Regions from separate parts of the Streptomyces sp. NPDC005423 genome, predicted to be linked through region 2. Evidence: riboswitches for the same ligand, from Rfam matches in the RefSeq annotation. Region 2 holds a riboswitch; each other region holds the start of a gene.
What was found. A riboswitch is a leader RNA that binds a small molecule or an ion and turns the genes downstream of it on or off. The one in region 2 is predicted to bind cyclic di-AMP.
Positions count from the first base shown of each region.

Region 1: linked by a shared signal. The riboswitch ahead of ABZT12_RS21880 (C40 family peptidase) and the one ahead of ABZT12_RS30500 (M23 family metallopeptidase) in region 2 are both predicted to bind cyclic di-AMP.
Region 3: linked by a shared signal. The riboswitch ahead of ABZT12_RS03750 (M23 family metallopeptidase) and the one ahead of ABZT12_RS30500 (M23 family metallopeptidase) in region 2 are both predicted to bind cyclic di-AMP.
Region 4: linked by a shared signal. The riboswitch ahead of ABZT12_RS12500 (transglycosylase SLT domain-containing protein) and the one ahead of ABZT12_RS30500 (M23 family metallopeptidase) in region 2 are both predicted to bind cyclic di-AMP.

Region 1 is NZ_JBEXET010000020.1:115,163-120,596, reverse strand. Features, by position in the region: gene ABZT12_RS21890 (helix-turn-helix transcriptional regulator) at 1-611, opposite strand, end outside; gene ABZT12_RS21885 (ATP-binding protein) at 824-1,282, shown strand; gene ABZT12_RS21880 (C40 family peptidase) at 1,345-1,818, opposite strand; cyclic di-AMP (ydaO/yuaA leader) riboswitch at 1,822-2,033, opposite strand; gene ABZT12_RS21875 (urease subunit gamma) at 2,843-3,145, shown strand; gene ABZT12_RS21870 (urease subunit beta) at 3,163-3,474, shown strand; gene ABZT12_RS21865 (urease subunit alpha) at 3,467-5,188, shown strand; gene ABZT12_RS21860 (urease accessory UreF family protein) at 5,202-5,434, shown strand, end outside.
Region 2 is NZ_JBEXET010000039.1:18,842-24,275, forward strand. Features, by position in the region: gene ABZT12_RS30490 (MBL fold metallo-hydrolase) at 1-668, opposite strand, end outside; gene ABZT12_RS30495 (SGNH/GDSL hydrolase family protein) at 861-1,646, opposite strand; gene ABZT12_RS30500 (M23 family metallopeptidase) at 1,927-2,865, opposite strand; cyclic di-AMP (ydaO/yuaA leader) riboswitch at 2,870-3,030, opposite strand; gene ABZT12_RS30505 (alpha-galactosidase) at 3,337-5,409, opposite strand.
Region 3 is NZ_JBEXET010000001.1:791,548-796,981, reverse strand. Features, by position in the region: gene ABZT12_RS03755 (PrsW family intramembrane metalloprotease) at 1-1,262, shown strand, start outside; gene ABZT12_RS03750 (M23 family metallopeptidase) at 1,302-2,309, opposite strand; cyclic di-AMP (ydaO/yuaA leader) riboswitch at 2,320-2,477, opposite strand; gene ABZT12_RS03745 (PP2C family protein-serine/threonine phosphatase) at 2,712-3,932, opposite strand; tRNA gene ABZT12_RS03740 (tRNA-Met) at 4,041-4,114, opposite strand; gene ABZT12_RS03735 (alginate lyase family protein) at 4,177-5,397, opposite strand.
Region 4 is NZ_JBEXET010000008.1:111,276-116,709, reverse strand. Features, by position in the region: gene ABZT12_RS12510 (DUF3455 domain-containing protein) at 1-291, opposite strand, end outside; gene ABZT12_RS12505 (polyprenyl synthetase family protein) at 426-1,436, opposite strand; cyclic di-AMP (ydaO/yuaA leader) riboswitch at 1,937-2,139, shown strand; gene ABZT12_RS12500 (transglycosylase SLT domain-containing protein) at 2,143-2,625, shown strand; gene ABZT12_RS12495 (HAD family hydrolase) at 2,638-3,450, opposite strand; gene ABZT12_RS12490 (LacI family DNA-binding transcriptional regulator) at 3,511-4,539, opposite strand; gene ABZT12_RS12485 (carbohydrate ABC transporter permease) at 4,543-5,421, opposite strand; gene ABZT12_RS12480 (sugar ABC transporter permease) at 5,418-5,434, opposite strand, start outside.

The DNA of each region.
Region 1 (5,434 bases), on a different contig from region 2:
AGCACGTCCTGCCGGGCCAGCCGCACCCGCACCAGCGTGTTCAGCAACTCCTCCGGGTCCTCCGGACCCTTGGGGCCCTCGGAGTCCTCGGAGCCCTCGGGATTCCGCGCGGTCTCTGTGTTCTCTGCGGTCTCTGTGTTCTCTGCGTTCTTCGAGTCCCTCAGGTTCCCCGGGTCGTCCTGCGGGTCCCCCACGGCCGCCCGGGTCACCGCACGGGCGTACTCGGACGTCTGGAGCAGCCCCGGGACGACGGTCGTCTCCAGCGTGCGCATCCCGCAGGCCTGCGACTCCAGACTGATGAAGTCCCGGTAGGCGGGCGGCAGGACGCCGCGGTAGGCGTGCCACCAGTGGTGCCGGCCGCCGCCGTCCCCGGAGCCCGCCAGGACGAGCAGCATGTCGCGGGTCCGCGGATCGGCCACCTGATAGGCGTCGAGGAGTAACCGCACGTCGGCGGCTTTCACCCCGCTGGCGCCCGTCTCGACCCGGCTCACCTTCGACTGGTGCCAGCCCACCAGCCGGGCCGCCTCACCACTGGTGAGCCCCGATTGGGCGCGCAACGCGCGCAGTTCGGCGCCCAGCTTCCGGCGGCGCACCGCGGGACCGTACTGCATGGGCTCCTCCTTACTCCTTTGAGGCCGCCCAAATACGGTCTGCCGTCGCAGAGTTCACCGCTTCGAGCGACAGATATATGCATATCTCGGTGGATCGCCACCGAGACCGACGCGGTAATGGCAGTCTGGCGAAGAAGCACCAGTCCGGGACCGTACTCGAACCATCCGCTCCGTGTCGGACACCGGTCCCGTGGGAAAGGGACGACCGCGCCATGGCAGATCACCTGGAAGCATCCATCACTCTGCCGAGCGATCCCGCCTCGGTCTCCGCGGCCCGCGCCTACGTGATCGGGACGTTGGCGGAATGGGGACTGCCGGCGGACACGGAGGCCGCCGACTCCGTCCGCCTCATCGTCTCCGAACTCACCACCAACGCGGTACAGCACACGTTCGGGCAGTCGCCCACCTTCACGGTGGACATCGAGCTGGACCGTGACGAGCGGCTGCGGATCGGCGTCACCGACAGCCATCCGCGCTTCCCCAAGCGGCTGCCGGCCGCCGTCCAGCAGGACAACGGCCGGGGCATGGTGATCATTCGCTGGCTGGCCGCGGAGTGCGGCGGGAAACTGCGGATCCGCCCCACCCGCGAGGGCGGCAAGACGGTCTCCATCGAACTGCCGTGGACGGTGCCGGCCCGGCCGGTACCCGCCGCCGGGCAGCAGGAGCCGTAGGCGGCTCCGTGGGGCACCCAAGAGGGCGGCGGCCCGTCAGGCGGCGCCGCCCTCCCGGGCGGTCAGCTGACCCGGCCGTACCAGACGCTCTTGGTCCAGATCTTCTGGAGTCGCACCACGTCCCCGGTCTTGGGGGCGTGCCAGATCTTCCCCTTCCCGGCGTAGATGCCGACGTGGTAGACGCTGGAACCGGAGTGGAAGAACACGAGATCCCCGGCCTTGCGGCTGCCGGCGGACACGTGGTGGCTCCTGTTGTACTGCTGAGCGGCCGTACGCGGCAGGCTCTTGCCCGCCTTCTTGTACGAGTACAACGTGAGCCCCGAGCAGTCGAACCGCCCGGGTCCGGTGGCGCCGTACCTGTAGGGGGAGCCCTTCTTGGAGGCCGCCACCTGAAGTGCCTTCGTCCCGGGTGTCGAGGCCGCGGCGTCGGGCGCGAGGCCCGGGACCACGACGGAGCCGCCCACGGCGGCGATGGCGAAGGCCGAGGCCGTACCGGCTCGGACCATCAGCGACGGGACACGATTGAGCGCAGTCATGCGCAACCCTTCGTCAGCCGCCTGTGAAGGATGACCTGTCGGATTCGGGCTGGCGAAGTTGCCCGGCCGCTGTCGCGGCTTCACCCCAAGGGCTGCTCGGGCCGGTCATGGCGTGACCGTTCCGGCGACCCGTCGTGCCTGGGTCCTCCACTCCTGCCGATCCACTCCTGTCGACCGGTTACCCGAGCGGCGGCAGGACTCGGCGTCCGCCCGGATCGCCCCACCGGTGTGGCGGGGGCTTGTCGTCAGACACGGATCTTGACCTACTCATGTCCGAAAATCCCAACGGAACGGGGGGTTTGTGTTGTTACTCACCACTCACCCGTTCGGGTGGACACCCGCGTGTTCGACGCGGTGTCCAGGAGGTCGCGCAGCCCCGGACCAGCACCGGAATGTCCCGTTCCGCCTTTGGAGCAGGCGTGTTGCGCAACCGGAGCGGTCCCGAAAGCGGACGGACAGGTAGTCCGAACGGTGGCATGCCATTCGGTCCGTCCGAGTGCCGTTCCGGACTGACCCCCTCGACGGTGCGCCGTCCGGAACGGCTTCACGCTCCGTCAACTGCCGGAGCGGGCGGGTGTGGTGACGCGGGCCATGCGGCGCGCCCCGGCACGCCCACACGGCGTACCCGTCGGCACGCGGGGCCCGTGACCCGGACCCGGCTCGCCGTGCGTCCACCCAAGTGCCCGGCGGAGCGGGGCCGCCCGGAATCCGACCGCTGGACTCGACGCCAACTTCGTTGGCAGAAACCTGAGTTGACCCGTCCGCCGTTCGGGCCGGCCGGCCGCCGTGACCGACGGCCCGTCACCTCGGCCCCCCACGGCGTCCGGGGACGGAACCCCGCGCCACGAGGAGGCGGGCGCGGCTGTGTTCTACGGGCGTAGACGCGCCTGTCCTGATCCCGGTTCGGTTAACTTGCCCGAAACCCGGTCCAACTAGCCTGCCCGTCCACGCCACCAGGGAGTTCGGCCCGGGGCTGCGGCAACCGGACCCCGCACGGTCCGGAGCGAGGACTGTGAGGTGGGACGTGCATCTGACCCCGCACGAGCAAGAGAGGCTGCTGATCCATGTGGCGGCCGACGTGGCCGAGAAGCGCCGGGCCCGCGGGCTCCGGCTCAACCACCCCGAGGCGGTCGCCCTCATCACGTCGCACATCCTCGAAGGCGCACGTGACGGCCGTACGGTCGCCGAGCTGATGTCCTCCGGACGAGCCCTGCTCACCAGGGACGACGTCATGTCCGGCATCCCCGAGATGATCCACGACGTCCAGGTCGAGGCGACCTTCCCGGACGGCACCAAGCTCGTCACCGTCCACGACCCGATCGTGTGACCGGGGGAGAGGCCGCCATGATTCCCGGAGAGTTCCTGTTCGCGGACGACCCGATCGTCTACAACGAGGGCCGTGAGGTCACCCGCCTGACCGTCCTCAACGCCGCCGACCGGCCCGTGCAGGTCGGTTCCCACTACCACTTCGCCGAGGCCAACCCCGGCCTGGACTTCGACCGCGGCGCCGCGCGCGGGAAGCGGCTCAACGTCGCCGCCGGCACCGCCGTACGGTTCGAGCCCGGTATCCCGGTCGAGGTGGAACTCGTCCCGCTGGCCGGCGCCCGGGTCGTACCCGGACTGCGCGGGGAGACCGGAGGTGCCCTCGATGCCTGAGATTGCACGAGCCGCGTACGCGGACCTGTTCGGGCCGACCACCGGCGACCGGATCCGGCTCGCCGACACCGATCTGCTGATCGAGATCGAGGAGGACCGTTCCGGCGGGCCCGGACTCGCCGGTGACGAGGCCGTGTTCGGCGGCGGCAAGGTCATCCGTGAGTCGATGGGACAGGCCCGTGCCACCCGCGCGGAGGGCACCCCCGACACCGTCGTCACGGGCGCCGTGATCGTCGACCACTGGGGGATCGTCAAGGCAGACGTGGGCATCCGCGACGGCCGGATCACCGGCATCGGCAAGGCCGGCAACCCGGACACCATGGACGGCGTCCACCCCGACCTGGTCATCGGCCCCGAGACGGAGGTCATCGCGGGCAACGGGCGCATCCTCACGGCGGGTGCCGTCGACGCGCACGTCCACTTCATCTGCCCGCAGATCGCCGACGAGGCGCTCGCCTCCGGTGTCACCACGCTGGTCGGCGGTGGCACCGGACCGGCCGAGGGCTCCAAGGCGACCACCGTCACGCCCGGCCCCTGGCATCTGGCCCGGATGCTGGAGGCGATGGAGCAGTACCCGCTCAACATCGGCTTCCTCGGCAAGGGCAACACCGTCTCGCACGAGGCGATGCTCTCCCAGATCCGCGGTGGCGCGCTCGGCCTCAAGCTGCACGAGGACTGGGGCTCCACCCCGGCCGTCATCGACGCCTCCCTGACGGTGGCCGACCGGACCGGCATCCAGGTCGCCATCCACACGGACACCCTGAACGAGGCCGGTTTCGTCGGCGACACCCTCGCCGCGATCGCCGGACGCGGCATCCACGCCTACCACACCGAGGGGGCGGGCGGCGGCCACGCGCCCGACATCATGACCGTGGTCTCCGAGCCGCACGTGCTGCCCAGCTCCACCAACCCCACCCGGCCGTACACCGTCAACACCGCCGAGGAACACCTCGACATGCTGATGGTCTGCCACCACCTCAACCCGGCGGTCCCCGAGGACCTCGCCTTTGCCGAGTCCCGTATCCGGCCGTCGACCATCGGCGCGGAGGACATCCTGCACGACCTCGGCGCGATCTCGATCATCTCCTCCGACTCGCAGGCGATGGGCCGCGTCGGCGAGGTCGTCCTGCGGACCTGGCAGACGGCGCACGTGATGAAGCGGCGCCGGGGCGCTCTGCCCGGCGACGGCCGCGCGGACAACCACCGGGTGCGCCGCTATGTCGCCAAGTACACGATCAACCCCGCCCTCGCGCAGGGCCTCGCCCGCGAGATCGGCTCCGTCGAGAGCGGCAAGCTCGCCGATCTGGTGCTCTGGGAACCGGCGTTCTTCGGCGTCAAGCCGCACCTCGTCATCAAGGGCGGCCAGATCGCGTACGCGCAGATGGGCGACGCCAACGCCTCCATCCCGACCCCGCAGCCGATCCTCCCGCGTCCGATGTACGGGGCGATCGGGCGGGCGCCGGGCGCCAACTCGGTCAACTTCGTGGCGCCGCTGGCGATCGAGGACGGGCTGCCGGAACGGCTGGACCTCGGCAAGAAGTTCACGGCCATCGAGTCGACGCGCGGTGTCACCAAGGCGGACATGCGCGAGAACGACGCCAGGCCGCGCGTCCACATCGACCCCGACAGCTTCGCCGTGCGGATCGACGGGGAACTCGTCGAGGCGGTGCCGGCCGCCGAACTGCCCATGGCCCAGCGCTACTTCCTCTTCTGATGAGGGTGAGCTGATGTCGCGGGCGGCGCTGCTGGTCCTGGCCGACGGCCGGTTCCCCGCCGGAGGGCACGCGCACTCCGGCGGGGCCGAGGCGGCGGTACGGGCGGGCCGGGTGACCGGGGCGGCGAGCCTGGCCGACTTCTGCCGGGGGCGGCTGCACACCTCCGGCCTCGTCGCCGCCGCGCTCGCCGCGGCGGCGGCCTCCGGGGCCGACCCGGCGGAACTCGACGCCGCCGCGGACGCGCG
Region 2 (5,434 bases):
CAGAAGTGCCGGGCCGGGGTGGCGGTCAGGGTGATCCCCCCGACCTTGGCCGTCTCGTGCCAGTCCAGCTCGCGCAGCCGGTCCGGGGACACGCCCCAGTGCTCCAGATGGGCACCGACGCCCAACGGCACCGCGAAGACCGTGTCCGTGCCGGCCAGTGCCCTGATCGTGGGCAGGTCCAGGTGGTCGTAGTGGTCGTGCGAGATGACCACGACGTCGACCGGCCCGAGCGCGGCCAGCGGGAGCGGTGCCGGGTGCAGACGCTTGGGTCCCGCGAAGGGGAACGGTGAGCAACGGTCGCCCCACACCGGGTCGAAGAGCACCCGGTGGCCGTCGATCTCCGCCAGCACGCTGGAGTGCCCCATCCAGGTCAGCCGCAGGCCGGTGGCGGGCGGCTTGGCCAGATCGGCGACGGCGGTGGGGTGCACGGGCACGGTGCCCTCGGGGACGCGCAGGGGTCGCTCGTCCTTGTCGAAGTAGACCTTGGCGAACTGGATCATCGAGGCGGACGGCCGGATACTGGTCGGGCCCCCGGGATTCTGGAAGACCCCGTCCTTGAAATGGGGGGATCTGCGGATGCGCGCGAGGCGCTCGCCGCTCGGGTCCGCGCCGAAGGCCGCGGGCTGCAGCGCGCGGAGCCCGGAGCTCAGGGGACGGAAGCCGGTCACGATACCTCCAGGTGGAGTCGGTCAGGCTTTCCATTATGGTCGGCCGCTCCGACAACGACGGTCCACCGAGGTCACAGCGGCCCGATTCCAAGGAAAGACCAAGGAATGACCGAGGATTTGGACCGGGTTGGGACGGCAACGTCCCGCACCGGCTCCAGACCCACCCCGCGCCCCCAGCATCCCCACCGCCCCTCAAGCCACCCGCTGGATCCGCATCTTGATGTCGTACGGCGAGAGCGCGCCCTTGGCGGTGACGTGGTCGCCCGAGGACTCGCCGCGCAGCCGGCGTCCGATCCAGGGCACCAGGTACTCGCGCGCCCAGTACACGTCGTCGCGCCGGATGTCGAGCGTGCCGCGCGGCGGCAGCAGGGGCCACGGCTGCTCCGGGTCGGCCGGTACGTCCAGGCCGAGCACCTGCCCGGCGCGCAGCGCCACCCGGGTGTGTCCCTCGGGCGACAGGTGGAGGCGGTCGCCGTCCCAGGCCCGGCGGTCCTGGATGGTCTTGAGGGACCACAGGTCGAGGACCGGGCAGCCGTAGCGGTCGGCGATGGCTCGTACGTGGCCGTTGTAGGTGGCGATCTTGCCGCGCAGGTGCTTGAGCACGGGCACGCCACGGGTGTCGAAGCCGGTGGTCACCATGACGGTGCCGACGGCGGAGGTGAGGTCGGCGACCGCGCGCTCGAAGCGCTCGGCGACCTCGTCGGGGTCGGTGCCGGGACGGATGATGTCGTTGCCGCCCGCGGTGAAGGAGACCAGATCCGGGGCGAGTTCCCTGGCGCGCGTGACCTGTTCGGCCACGATCTGGTCGAGCAGTCTGCCGCGCACGGCGAGGTTGGTGTACGCGAAGTCGCCCTCGGCCCTGCGGTCCGCGAGCAGTACCGCGAACCGGTCGGCCCAGCCGACCATCGCGCCGTCCGGGCCGGGGTCGCCGACACCCTCGGTGAAGCTGTCCCCCAGCGCCACGTACGACCCGATCACCGCTCTGCTGTCACTCTTCGAATCGTCTGCCACGGGGGCCATGATTCACCCGGGATGTGACCTACGCGATCGTAAGCGGGGGTTGACGTACGGTGAGATAAGCCACTGATAAAGGCTTGCCCAAGGGCGGAATAAGCCTCTGCGCAGGGTTGTTGCGGGGCAACACCGAGGGCCGGACCCGGGGATCGTGGGTCCGGCCCTCAGCGGCTTCGAAGGGGTGTCGGTCGGAGTGGCGTCGGTCGAAGGGACGTCGGCCGAAGGAGGGCCGGTCGAGGGTGTGTCAGACGCCGACCCCGTGCGAGCGGAGGTAGGCGACCGGGTCCACGTCAGAGCCGTAGTACGGGGTGGTCCGGATCTCGAAGTGCACGTGCGGGCCGGTCACGTTGCCGGTCGCGCCGGACAGGCCCAGTTGCTGGCCTTCGGTCACGGTCTGGCCGGCCGAGACGGAGAGCTGGGACATGTGGGCGTACTGCGAGTACTGGCCGTCGGCGTGCCGCACGACGACCTCGTTGCCGTACGCGCCGTCGTAGGCGGCCGAGACGACCGTGCCCGCGGCGATCGCCTTGACGGTGGTGCCGGTCGGGACGACGAAGTCGATGCCGGTGTGGTAGCCGCTGGACCACATGCTGCCCGCGACGTGGTAGCCGGTGCCTGTGGTGCCGCCGGTCACGGGGAGCGTGTAGCCGGTCGCCGTGCCGCTGTCCGAGGAGGTGGTCCGGGCAGCGGACGTCGTCTTCGTCGTGGACGTCGTCTTCGCACTGGCCGAGGCGTCGGCCGAGGACGAACTGGTCGTCGCCGTCGCGGACTTGTGGCCGAGGGAGAGCTTCAGGCCCGGGTGGATCAGCGACGGGTCGGCGCCGATGGCCTCCCGGTTGTCCTGGTAGATCCGGTTCCAGCCGCCGTCGACGTCCTGCTCCGCGGCGATCCTCGACAGGTAGTCGCCCGTCCTCACCGCGTACGTCCGGACACCGGCGCTCTTCGCGGCGGACGCCTTGGCTGCGGACGCCTTCGTTGTCGTCGCCTTCGTTGTCGACGTCTTCTCGGCGGCGGCCGGTACCGACCGAACGGCCTTCTCCGGAGCGGCGGTCGCGGTGGCGGCGTGGGCTCCGGCCGCGCCCATGAGCGGGAGGACGAGTGCGGCGCCGCCCGTTCCGGCGACGGCGATCGAACGGCTGAGGCGCTGGGTCCTCGGACGGCGGTGCTTACCCTTCGCGGGCATGGCGAATTCCTCTCCGGCGCCTGCGAGGTGAGCTGTCGGGTGCGGACGGGAGATGTCCGGCCGCGCGCTGGGCGCGGCTTTACCCCAAGCCTGTTCCGGAGACCGGAACAGGCGGTCTGGCCTGTGGGTCCCCCGCTCCTGCCGTGGTACGGGTGGGTGTGTGCGGGTTCCGGGCGGCGGCAGGATTGGGCGTCCGTCCGGATTGGTGGCGAACGTAAGCGGTCGAGGCACAAAGGGACAAGCAGGAAGTTCCGCGACTTTGCGTTTTGGTTGATCCGTTGGGGGAATCAGGGGTGACCCTCCGTGCATTCACGGTTCGGCGCCGCACTCAATTCCCGTGCGCCACGCCCTTATTACGTGCACATGACGGACGACGCTCGGTCACGGATATGACGCTGCTCACGCGCCGCCTCCCCAGATAACCCAATTCCGGATCGAGTTGGGACTAAGTGGCCAATTCGGGCATGCGGTTCAGATGCGGCGCAGCCGGAGAACCGTCGCATCGAGATCGCCGCGCAGTCCGGCATCCAGCCCGTGGTGCAACAGCACGGCACCCCGGTGCACTTCGCCCGTTTCGAGGCATTCGTACGACGCTGTCGGGTCGAGGCCGCGCAGGCGCAGCGCGGGGAGCGGCTCGCCGTAGTGCTGTGACTGGAGCAGGGCGAGGACGACGGTCTCGTCGCCGCGCACGTACTGGACGGCGCTCAGCCCGCCGCGCGGCGGGCGCAGCCGGTACTGGTCGCCGTGCTGCACCAGCGGCCGGATCTCCTTGTAGAGGTCGACCCAGCGGCGGGCCTCGGCGAGCTCCTCCGCCGTCCACCGGGTGAGGTCGCCGCCGACCCCGAGCACCCCGGCCATGGCGCTGACGAAGCGGAAGCGGAGCGAGCTGACGCGGCCGTTGAGCTGGGTGTTGGGGCTGTCGGTGACCCAGGCGGCCATGACCCGGGCGGGGTGGATCTGGCTGAAGCCGTGCTGGATGGCGAGCCGGTCGAGCGGGTCGGTGTTGTCGGAGGTCCACACCTGGTCCGTACGGCTCAGCACGCCGAGGTCGATCCGGCCGCCGCCGCCCGAGCAGGACTCGAAGGCCACGCCCGGGTGGGCCTGCCGCAACCGGTCCAACAGGGCGTACAGGGCGCGCACATGGTCCACCCACAGCCGCTGCGGATAGGCGTCGCCGGGCCAGCCGGCGTCGGTGAAGCAGCGGTTGAAGTCCCACTTCACGTAGTCGACGGGGGCGTTGGAGAGGAGTCCGTGGAGCTGTTCCCACAGGTACTCCTGGACGTCCTCGCGGGCGAGGTTGAGGACGAGCTGGTTGCGCTGTTCCGTCCGCTTCCGGCCCGGCTGGTACTGCACCCAGTCGGGGTGCGCGCGGTACAGGTCGCTGTCGGGGTTGACCATCTCGGGCTCGACCCAGATGCCGAAGCGCATGCCGAGCGCGTGGACGCGGTCGGCGAGCGGCGCGAGGCCGTCGGGGAACCGGTCCGGGTTGGGGGTCCAGTCGCCGAGCCCGGCGCGGTCGCTGGTGCGGGCGCCGAACCAGCCGTCGTCGACCACGAAGAGTTCGACACCGGCCGCCGCGGCGCGCCGGGCGAGGGCCTCCTGCTGGTCCTCGGAGATGTCGAACTGGGTCGCCTCCCAGGAGTTGTAGAGCACCGGCCGGTCCTGGCCGGCGTCGGGGATGACGTAGGTCCGCTGGTAGGCGTGCCAGGTGCGGCTCGCGCCGCCGAAGCCGCCGTCGCTCCACAGGCCGGCGAAGACGGGGGTCGTGAAGGTCTCGCCGGCCGCCAGGAGCAGCAGTCCGGACTCGTCGTGGCCGGCGCCGCCGGTGATCTGCACGCGGGCGTCGGGGAGTTGGGCGACGGCGATCCGCCAGGACCCCGACCAGCCGAGGGCGCAGCCGTAGACCTCGCCGCGCTCCTCGGTGGCGTCGGTGTCGAGCGCGACCCAGGGGAGGTGCTGGTGCCCGGTGTGGCCGCGCCGGCTGCCGATGACCTTCTCGCCGTAGGTGAGGGGGGAGCGTGCGAGCCGGGACTCGGCGGCCCAGCGCCCGTGCAACTGCGACAGCCGCCACTCCTCGCGCTCCGGCAGCGTCCAGGTCGCGGAGTCGGCGCGCAGCAGCTCCAGCGGCTCGGCCCCGTCGTTGTCCAGCGTCGTCCAGCGCTCTACGACGTCGCCGCGCATCCGGTAGTGCAGGGTCACCGCCAGCCCGCCGTCACGGAAGCGGAGCCGCAGCTCGTCGCCCTCGGTCTCGTACCGCTCGAAGTGCCATTCGGTGCCGCGCCGTTGCGCCGTGCGCACGGAGAGGGCGGGCCGCACGAAACGGGGGCCGCCCTCGACCGGGTACTCCTCGCGCCCGTCGAGCGGGGACTCGAAGGAGGAGCAGGTGGGCAGCGGGCGGGCGGCGAGCGCCTCGGCGTCGGCGAGCGCGATGGCGGGGCCCCAGTGCAGGTGGAGCAGTTCGTCGTGCTCGGTGAGATGGAGGGCGTAGCTGCTGGTGGGTCCCGAAAGCACCCAGGTGCGGCCGTTCTCGGCGATGTCCGGCATTGCGTCCTCACAGATTCCAACAGGT
Region 3 (5,434 bases), on a different contig from region 2:
CGCGCCCTGGCCCGGCGCGGTCGAGGGCGTGGGGAAGGGCCGGGTACGGCGGCCTGATCCTCCTGCTCGCGCTGTCCGGGCTCGTCATCCTGGCGCTGGTGCGGCAGCAGACCGGGACCGAGGGGTTCCTGGTCGGGCTCGGTCTCGCCGTGCTGCCCGTACCGGTGTTGACGGTGGCGTTCCGCTGGCTGGACCGGGTCGAACCGGCGCCCTGGCGCACCCACCTCTTCGCCTTCGCCTGGGGCGCGTGCGCGGCGGCGCTGATAGCGATCGTCGCCAACAGCTTCGCCACCCGGTGGATAGCGGCCGCGACCGCGGACCCCTCCGGCGCGGACACCCTCGGCTCGACGCTGATAGCGCCGGTCGTCGAGGAGTCCGCGAAGGCCGCCGCCGTACTCCTCGTCTTCCTCTTCCGCAGACGGGACTTCACCGGCATCGTCGACGGGGCGGTGACGGCCGGGGTCACCGCCACCGGCTTCGCGTTCACCGAGAACATCCTCTACCTCGGCACCGCCTTCGGCACCGACCAGCTGACCGGCGACCGCGGTATCACCTCCGTCACGGCGGCGACCTTCTTCGTCCGGATCGTCATGTCCCCGTTCGCGCACCCCCTGTTCACCGTGCTGACGGGCATCGGCTTCGGTGTCGCGGCCCTGTCGCCGGGGCACCGGCCCGTCCGGCGGGCCCTGCCGCCGCTGGCCGGGCTGCTGCTCGCGATGGGCATGCACGCGGTCTGGAACGGCTCCTCCACCTTCGGCCAGTACGGCTTCTTCGCGGTCTACGGCGCCTTGATGGTTCCCGCGTTCGGGCTGCTGACCTGGCTCGTCGTCTGGACCCGGCAGCGTGAGCTGAGGACCGTCCGCGAGGAGCTTCCGGCGTATGTCGTCGCGGGCTGGCTCACGCCGGTCGAACCCTTCGTCCTCGGGTCGATGAGGGCCAGGCGGCTGGCCCGGGAGTACGCCAGGCACCACCTCGGCAGGCCGGCGGCCCGCTCGGTCGCCCGTTACGAGACGTACGCGACCTCCTTGGCGTTGCTGCGCCACCGGGGGCGGCGGGGCCGCGCCGACGCCGAATTCGCCGTACGGGAGAGGGAGTTGCTGCACGAGCTGGCGCTGCGCCGGGAGGTGGCCCGGCCCGCGCTGGAGTACGCGGCGCGGATGACGGCCCCGCCGGTACCGGTGTCGGTGCCGCCCTGGCCCGTCCCCGGGACGTACGGGTACCCGGGGACGCCGTACCCCGCCTACAACCCCTACCGGCCTTAGGCACGGCGGGAGTTGTGCGCGCCTACCGCCGGGCGGGGCTCAGGGGTTGAGACCCTTGCCGCGCAGCCAGGTCATCGGATCGCTGGCGGTGCTGCTGCCGTTGAGGTGCACTTCGAGGTGGAGGTGCGGCCCGGTCACGTTGCCGGTGGCGCCGACCCGTCCGATCACGTCACCGGTGCCGACCTTCTGTCCGACGCTCACGCTGATCGACGACTGGTGGCAGAACCAGAGTTCGGTGCCGTCGTCGAGGGTGATGATCGTGCGGTAGCCGTACGACCCGGCCCAGCCCGCCTCGGTGACGGTGCCGCTGTGGATCGCCTTGATCAGGGTGCCGGTGGGCGCGGCGAAGTCGAGGCCCGTGTGGTAGCCGGAGGCCCACATGGTGCCGGCTTGCCCGAAGGTGCCGGTGAGGGTGTAGGAGACGACCGGCAGCTGGTACTGCTTGGCCAGTTCGGCGAGGTGCGCGGCCTCGGCCTTCTTCTTGGCGGCCGCCTCCGCCGCCTGCTTCGCGCCGGCGGCCTTCTTCGCGGCCGCCTGCTCCGCCTTCGCCGCCGCGTCGTCGGCCTGCTGGGCGACGGCGGCCTCCACGGTCGCCTGCGACGTGCCGTCGAGCTGCACCTGCTGGGCGTCGGCCTGCGCCATGATCCGGTTGCGCAGTGCCTCGCCGGCGTCGGAGGCGCCGTCCGCGGTGTCGGCGCTCGTCACACCGACGCTGCTGAGCGCGTCCGCCGAGCCCTTGGGCGTCGCCGCCGGGGCGTCGTGCAGCAGGGAGCCCACGGAGGGCAGGTCGGGCAGGGAGATCGAGACCGGCGGCTTGCCGGTGTGGGCGCTGGCCATTCCGCCCGCGCCGACGGCGGCGATGACGCCGACGCCGAGGACGGTGGAGCTGCGGGCCAGCCCGCCGCCGCGCTGCCGGCCGACGCGATGCCGGCCGCGGTGGGGGCGGAGGGTCTCCGCGCTGGGATTCCACTCCTCCCAGGGGCCCTCGTCGGGACGGTGACCGCCGTAGACGAGCGGGGCTTCCGGGGCAGGCCGGTCTGACGCCACCTGGGCGTGCTCCTTCCTTCCTTCTCGCCTACCGGGTTAGCTGACGGGTTCGGAGCAGGAAGGTCTCCTACGCGCGTCAACCAGCCGTGCTGCCACGGCTGTCGACGTGCGATTCACCCCAAGGTGGTGGTTCCCCGGTTCCCTCGCGGGATTCGGCGCGTGCGCGCGGAGCCGTCTCTGGTGACGGCTGTAACGACCGCGCTGCGTTATCAAACGTTAATAGACCGGTGGTGGGTATTCCAAGCTGTTCCGCTTGATCATTAACGGTTCTTGGCGCGGACGTACGGCCCATGACCGGTGCAAATCGGGCGAGTTGGCCTCACCTCACGATCACAGTCTCCATTGACGGTCTGTCAGTTGTTACTCGGAACGGGGCCGCCCGCTCACTGCGGGTGACGACGGTCAGGGCCGGCGTACGGCGAGGAGGGCCATGTCGTCGGCCGTGCCGCCCCCGGAGTGCCTGCGCACCTCTTTGGCGAGGGTGCCGAGCAGGCTTCCCGGGTCTTGGAAGACCCTTCCGGCGAGCCGCGTCTCGGGGTCGTAGAAGGTGCCGCGGGCGTCCCGGGCCTCGGAGAGTCCGTCGGTGTGGAGGAGCAGCAGCGCCCCGCCCGGGAACGCGAACTCCTCGACGCGGTCGGGCCAGGTGCCCAGCTCGCCCATGCCGAGCGGCGGCGAGGATCCGGACCGGCACAGGACGCGCAGCACGCCGTCCCCGTGCAGCAGCAGGGGCGGCGGGTGGCCGCGGTTGACGATCCGGACGACGCCGTCGGCGTGCGGGAGTTCGGCCAGTACGGCGGTGGTGAACCCCTCGAAGGCGTCGAGCCCTTCACGCCGGGTGCCCTCGCGCGCCAGCGCCCGCTCCAGCCGCTGCGCGACCGCCTCCAGGGTGGTTTCCTGCTCGGCCGCCTCCCGGAACGCCCCGATGACCACGGCCACGGCAGCGACCGCGCCCATGCCCTTGCCCCGTACGTCCCCCACGACCAGCCGTACGCCGTGTGCGGTGTCCTGGACGGCGTAGAGGTCGCCGCCGATGGAGGCGTCCTCCTGGGCGGCCTCGTAGCGGGCGGCGATGTCGAACCCGCCGATCCGCCCGGCGGGTTCGGGCAGCACCGCGCGCTGGGCCGCCTCGGCGATCTCGCGTGCGGAGGCCAGCTGCTCGTAGCCGCGGCGCACCAGGAGGTTGATCAGGACGGCGAGCGCGGCGACGGTTCCCACGGTGACCAACTCGGTGATCGCGGCGGCGTGCAGCACGATACCGAGGCCGAGATGGGTGGCGAGCACGACGAGGACGGACGCCAGGCCGGTGAGCAGGGTGCCGCGCCGCGAGTACAGCGGGGCGGCGACCAGCGGGGCCGCGGTGAAGAGCGGGCCGGCCGTGAACTGGGTCGGGGTGAAGTAGTCGTAGAACGCCCCGGCGACCAGCAGCAGCACGGGGAGGGAACGGACGAACGTGCGGGTGTACGAGATCCGCCGCCCCTCGGCCGCGCCCTGCGGTACGGGTGCCTGGGCGGCACCGAGGCCGGGGCCGGGGGTGGGGGCGGGGGCGGGATCGAGGTCGAGGTCGCGGGCGGGATCGCTGGGTGGACGTCCGGCGGTTCGCGCGTACGGCCCCTCCTGCTCCACGCCTCCAGGTTTCCCGTAGCCGGAACGGAAGGCGAGCCGAGTGACCCAACAGGGGGAGAAACACTTGGGGCCGGAATCCGTTTCCGGATTCCGGCCCCAAGTCTTGAGTAGCGGGGACAGGATTTGAACCTGCGACCTCTGGGTTATGAGCCCAGCGAGCTACCGAGCTGCTCCACCCCGCGTCGTTGTGTCTCAAGCATACGTCATCCGCGGGGCGTGAATGACCACGTGCGCCGGGCGGCTGTCAGTCGGCGGGGTTTCCGGCGTGGGTGAGGGTCTCCCAGGAGACGAAGAGGTCGTCGGTGCCGGACGGCCGGGTCTGCTCGACGAGCCGGTGCGCGGCGGGCACGGGGAGGTCCAGCCGGTTCTCCAGGTGGTTGAGCGCCACCTCCAGGTCGGACCCCATGCTCCGCTCCACCTTGCCGCCGCACAGCCAGGCGGGCGCGGTTTCGCCCAGCTGGTAGCGGGCGTGGAAGTCGAGGGCGGCGCGGAGCCGGTCCTTGACCTCGCTGTAGAGGTCGACGCCCTGGTGCCAGGCGGTCTCGGCGATGTGCGCGGTGGCTGCCAGCGAGTACCCGACGTGCTTGAAGTTGCGGCAGGTCTCCTGCGCCATGCCGTCCTTGAAGGTGGTCTGCTTGAACCAGTACGTCGTCAGCTTCTGCGGGGTGTTCAGGGTGGAGCCCGCCGGGGTGAGCGGCACCTTGCCGTCCTTCTCCAGGTAGAAGTAGGCGGGCACCCGGTCGCGGAAGCGCTTGATGGCGGCGTCGAACGCCTTGTGGTCGTCGAGGAAGACGGCGATGCCGATGGCCGCGTCGGTCATCGCGAGGTCCCAGTTGCCGTTGTAGTCCGGCAGGTTGCCGGTGACCTCGGGCTGGTAGGCGGTGCGCAGCATGGTGGCGAACCGCCGCACCCGGTCGGCCGGCCATCCGGCGCCCGGCGCGTACCGCACGATCTCCGCCGCCCGGGTCCAGGTCGTCCCGGCCCACGCCGTCTGCAGGTCTGCGTCCTCGGCGGTGTGCCGCTTCAGCTTCGCCGACCAGGCGTCCATGATCTCCCGGGCCTTGGCGGCGTGCTGCTGCTTGCCGGTGACGCTGTAGAGCAGGGCCTGTGTGTAGGCGGCGATCGCGTCCTGCCGCTCCTCGACACACCCGTGCGCAACCTTGCCGCCCCACGGGCAGTCGACGTCGGCGTACGGCGTGGGCCGGTACCTGTACGACCCGTACTGGCTGTCCCGCATGTCGAGGAACGCCTTCAGCCAGGGCTGCTTCCCGGCCGTGACGTTCTTGCGTACGGCGTCCAGCTGGTCCTTGCTGACGAGCACCCCGGGGTGGGTGAACGCCGCGTCGGCGGGCAGCGCCCGCGCCATGGTCCGGCTACCGGTGTCGGCCGTCCCGCACGAGGCGACGAGCCCCATGACCACGGCCGCGCCCAGCACCGCGGCCGCGCGCACTCGCACTGCCCTCATCTGTTCAACCTCCACGTCGACCCGCGCCTCACTCGCA
Region 4 (5,434 bases), on a different contig from region 2:
ACCGGCGGCGTTCCCGTCGCCCTGGTGGATGCGGAGCGCGGCCGGGCGGCCGGTGCCGTGCCAGGTGACCGCCACGGAGACCCGGTCGCCCTCCACCCGGACGAATTCGAGCGCGGTAGCGCCCTCGTCGGCGCCCCGGAGACTGGCGGCGAGGACCGTACCGCCCCCGGACGGGTCTTCCTGGGCGTACGACGGGACGGCTCCGGCGGCGGCACCGGCCACGGCCGTCAGCCCGATGACCGCGGCGGTCAGACTCTTGCGGCTCTTCGCGAAGGTGGCGTTCCTACCCATGATTCCTCTGTCTCCCGCATCCCCACCGGCGACCCCTGCGCCGGCTTCTGGGCATGACTACGGAGCGGGCCTGACGGGAACCTCACTCCGAGCGGGTGACCTGGATCACATGGGGGCGGATGCGGCCGGCCGGGTCAGCCGGCGCGGTGGACCACCGCGTCGCACATCTCGGTCAGGGAGGTCTTCGCGTCGCACTCCGGGAGGGGGGCGAGGGCCGCCCGGGCGTCCTCGGCGTAGCGGACGGTGTCGCGGCGGGCCTGCTCCAGGGCGGGGTGGGCCCGCAGCAGGGAGAGCGCCTCGGCGTGCCGGGCGTCGTCGGTGAGGTCGGAGTCGAGCAGCTCGCAGAGGGCGAGGTCCTCGGCCAGGCCCAGCCGGGCGGCCCGCTCGCGCAGCAGGAGCACCGGCAGGGTGGGGATGCCCTCGCGCAGGTCCGTACCCGGGGTCTTGCCGGACTCGTGGCCGTCGGACGCGATGTCGAGGACGTCGTCGGCGAGCTGGAAGGCGACGCCGAGCCGCTCGCCGTACTGGGTGAGGATGTCCACGACCGTGTCGTCGCAGCCGGACATCATCGCGCCGAACCGGCAGGAGACCGCGACCAGGGAGCCGGTCTTGCCGCCGAGGACGTCGAGGTAGTGCTCGACCGGGTCGCGCCCGTCGGTGGGTCCGGCCGTCTCCAGGATCTGGCCGGTGACCAGGCGCTCGAACGCCTCGGCCTGGACCCGCACCGCCTCCGGCCCGAGGTCGGCCAGGATGTGCGAGGCGCGGGCGAAGAGGAAGTCTCCGGTGAGGACCGCCACCGAGTTGCCCCAGCGGGTGTTGGCGCTCTGCACCCCGCGGCGCACGGCCGCCTCGTCCATCACGTCGTCGTGGTACAGCGTGGCGAGGTGGGTCAGTTCGACGACGACCGCCGACGGCACGACACCGGGTGCGAAACGGTCGCCGAACTGGGCGGCGAGCATCACCAGCAGCGGACGGAACCGTTTGCCGCCCGCGCGCACCAGGTGCTGCGCGGCCTCCGTGATGAAGGGGACCTCGCTCTTGGTGGCTTCGAGCAGCCCCTCTTCGACGGCCGCCAATCCGGCCTGGACATCGGCTTCCAGAGCCTGGTCCCGCACGCTCAGCCCGAACGGCCCGACGACGGTCACGAGGGGTCTCCTGTCTGCTGGTGTCTCTGGGCGGTCACACGGTTTGTCGATAGGTCGCTGCCAGCACTCAAGTCAGCGTATCCGGTCAGCTTTCGATCACCCATGCCACCCACCCCGGCCAGGCGGGGTGGTATCGGATCACGACCGGTATGTTTTTGATCACCTGATAACAGTGGACAAATACCGATCGAAAAGGAAATGCCGCTTTCCATCGCTCCCGCGAATCTGGGCCATGCCGTCACCCGCGACAGGCGGTTGGCAAGGATTAACTGCTATTGCCCGATTTGCCGGTTCTCACCTTCCCGTGACTTGGGTCACGCGTTTCCGTGCGTGACCCGTGCGCCGACCCGTCCTCGTTCTTCCTTGCGCCTCTTGCCAGTTGACTCATGGCTGACGCAAAGGATCAAGTACCTCATAGACCCCGGACCAAGGTCAAAAGGGGTGAGGTGTGATTCCGCCACTTGTTCCCGACATGTTCTCTCGCATACGTTCCCGGCCTGTCGAGCGGAACGCCGAATCCTGCCGCCGCCCGGCATCCCAGTCACGAACTACTCGCACGGCAGGAGCGGGGGACCCAGGTAAGTCGCCGGACCGGCCGTGAGGCCGGACCGGCTCGGGGTTGAGCCACGTCCGCGAGGACGCGGCCGGGCACCTCCCAGCCCGAACCCGACAGCTCACCTCGCAGGCGACGGAGAGGAACCTCGACATGCCCGGAACCGCCCAGTCCCGACGCGCCCGACTCGTCCGCACCCTGGCCGTCGCCGGCAGCGGTGCGGCCGTGCTCGCGCTGCCGATCATCGGCGCGACCACCGCCTCGGCCGCCACCACGGCCACCACGACGGCCACCACCGCGTCGGCCACGACGTACTCCAACAACCTCGACGGCTGGATCCGCGAATCGCTCGCGATCATGGCGCAGAAGGGGATCCCGGGCACGTACGACGGCATCTACCGCAACGTGATCCGCGAGTCCTCCGGCAACCCGCTGGCCATCAACAACTGGGACTCCAACGCGGCGGCCGGCACCCCGTCGAAGGGGCTCCTCCAGGTCATCGACCCGACGTTCAACGCCTACCACGTGGCGGGCACCTCGTACGACCCCTACGACCCGGTCGCGAACATCACCGCCGCCTGCAACTACGCGGCCGCGGTGTACGGCTCGATCGACAACGTGTACGGCGCGTACTAGGAGTTCCGGCTCTCAGGCCCCCGGGAACAGTCCTTCGAGGACGACGGCGATGCCGTCGTCCTCGTTCGACATGGTGATCTCGTCGGCCACGGCCTTGAGTTCGGGGTGCGCGTTGGCCATCGCGACACCGTGGGCGGCCCAGTCGAACATCGGGATGTCGTTGGGCATGTCGCCGAAGGCGACGGTCTCCGCCGGGCCCAGGCCCAAGTGCCGGGCGGCCAGCGCCAGTCCGGTCGCCTTGGTGATGCCGAGTGGCTGGAGTTCGACGGTGCCGGGGCCCGACATGGTGACCGACACCATGGAGCCCACCACCCCGCGCGCCGTCGACGCCAACTCGTCGTCGGGCAGGAACGGGTGGCGCAGCAGCACCTTGCTGATCGGTTCGCACCACAGGTCGTCGCGGCGGCCCACCCGCACGGCCGGCAGCGTCGGGTGGGGCATCCGGTAGCCGGGCTCGATGAGGGTGAGACCGTCCACGCCGTCCTGGTCGACGGCCGCGTACACCTGGCCGACCTCGGCCTCGATCTTGCCCAGCGCCGTCTCCGCCAGCTCCCGGTCCAGGGTGACCGACCAGAGCAGACGGTGCGCGCCGGCGTCGTACAGCTGCGCGCCCTGTCCGCACACCGCGAGCCCCGTGGCACCCAGGTCCTCCAGGAGCGGTCGCACCCTCGGCGCCGGCCGGCCCGTGACCACGAGGTGCCGGGCACCGGCCGCCGCCACCCGCGCGAGCGCGGCCAGGGACCGGTCGGAGAGCGTGTCGTCGTCACGCAGCAACGTGCCGTCCAGGTCGGTGGCGATGAGCGAATATGCGTGGGGAGCGGCCATGATCAGAGAATACGGTCGGAAAGCCCCCCCGACTCGACGTGAACCGGACGGCTGACGGCGCTACGCCGACTCCCGGATCACGAGCTCCGTGGGCAGGATCACGCCCGCCGTGTCCTCGCCGGCTATCTGTGCCAGGAGCATGCGGACCATCTCGGCGCTGATGCGCTCGTAGGGCTGGCGCATGGTGGTGAGCGCGGGGGTGACGGCGGTGGCTGCGGCCGAGTCGTCGAAGCCGCCGACAGCGATGTCATCGGGGACCGAACGCCCGGACTGCTGAACGGCGTTGACCACGCCCTGGGCCATGAGGTCGGAGGCGACGAACACGGCGTCCAGCTCGGGGGCGCGCGCCAGCAGACGGCGGGCCGCTTCCTCGCCGCCGCTGCGCCGGTAGTCGCCCTCGGTCACCAGCGCCTCGTCGTAGGGCAGTCCCGCTTCCAGGAGTACGTCCCGGTAGCCGGCCAGCCGGTCGGTGCCGCCGGGGGTGTCCAGCGGGCCGGTGATCATGCCGATGCGGCGGCGGCCGGTGCTGAGGAGGTAGCGGACCATGTCACGGGCGCCGTCCCGGTCGGCGGCGGCGACGTAGCCCACCTTGGAGCCGAGGCCGAGCGGCTTGCCGCAGGCCACCAACGGGATGCCGGCGTCGCGCAGTTCGGCCGCGACCGGGTCGCCGCTGTGGCTGGAGACGAGCAGCACCCCGTCGACGTGGCCCGAGGTGATGTACCGGGTCAGCCGGCGCCGGTCGTCCCGCGAGGAGGCGAGCATCAGCAGCAGGGGGACGTCGTGCCGGGCCAGGTGCTCGGTGCAACCCCGCAGCAGTACATTGAAGTTGGGGTCCTCGAAGAACTTCTCCTGCGGTTCGGTGAGCAGGAACGCCACCGAGTCCGACCGTCCGGTGCTCAGGCTGCGGGCGTGCCGGTTGACGACGTACCCCGTTTTCCTGATCGCGGACTCCACGGCGCCGCGGGCGGCCGGCGACACGTAGTGGCCGCCGTTGAGGAAACGGGAGACGGTGCCTCGTGAGACGCCCGCCTCCCGGGCCACGTCGTGGATGGTGGGGGGTTTGCGACGACCGTTCGGACTGGTGGCCACCGCTCAGGCCTTGACCGAGCCGCTGAGCAGGTCCAGCGACCAGAACCGCTGGATCACCAGGAAGAGCCCGATCAGCGGCAGGACGGCCAGCAGACACCCGGTGATGACCAGGGTGTAGAGCGCCGGCTGCGAGTTGCCCTGGGCCAGCAGGGTGTAAAGGCCCAGCGTGATCGGGAACTTGGTGTCGTCGGCGAGCATCACGTACGGCAGCAGGAAGTTGTTCCAGATGCCGACGAACTGGAAGAGGAAGACCGTGATGAGCCCCGGCATCATCATCGGCACCGCGATCCGGGAGAAGATCCGCCACTCGCTCGCGCCGTCCATCCGGGCCGCTTCGAGCAGTTCGACGGGGACCGAGGCCGCCGCGTAGATACGGACGAGGTAGACGCCGTACGGGGAGAGGACCGAGGGCAGCAGCATCGACCAGTACGAGTCGGCGAGGCCCGCCTTCGACAGCAGCAGGTACTGCGGTACGGCCAGCACGACGCTCGGGACCAGGACGCCCGCCAGCATCAGCTTGAAGACGAACTCCCGTCCCCGGAAGGCGAAGCGGCCCAGCGCGTAGCCGCCGGCCGCCGACACCGCGGCGGAGAGCAGGGCGCCGAGGCCCGCGTAGAACACGGAGTTGGCCATCCACCGCCAGTAGATGCCGTCGCGGTAGGCGTTCAGCTCCTTCAGGTTGTCGAGGAAGCCGGTGCCGGGCGCGAAGGTGAACGTGGAGAACAGTTCGCCGCGGCCCTTGGTCGCCGCGATGACCACCCAGGCGACGGGGATCAGGCAGTACAGCGAGCCCAGGAGCAGCACCAGGGTGGGCACCCAGGCGGTGCGCCGCGGTCCGCGGGCCGGCCGGGGGCCGGCGGCGGTGAGGGTCAGGGGGGTCATGCCCGGTCCTCCC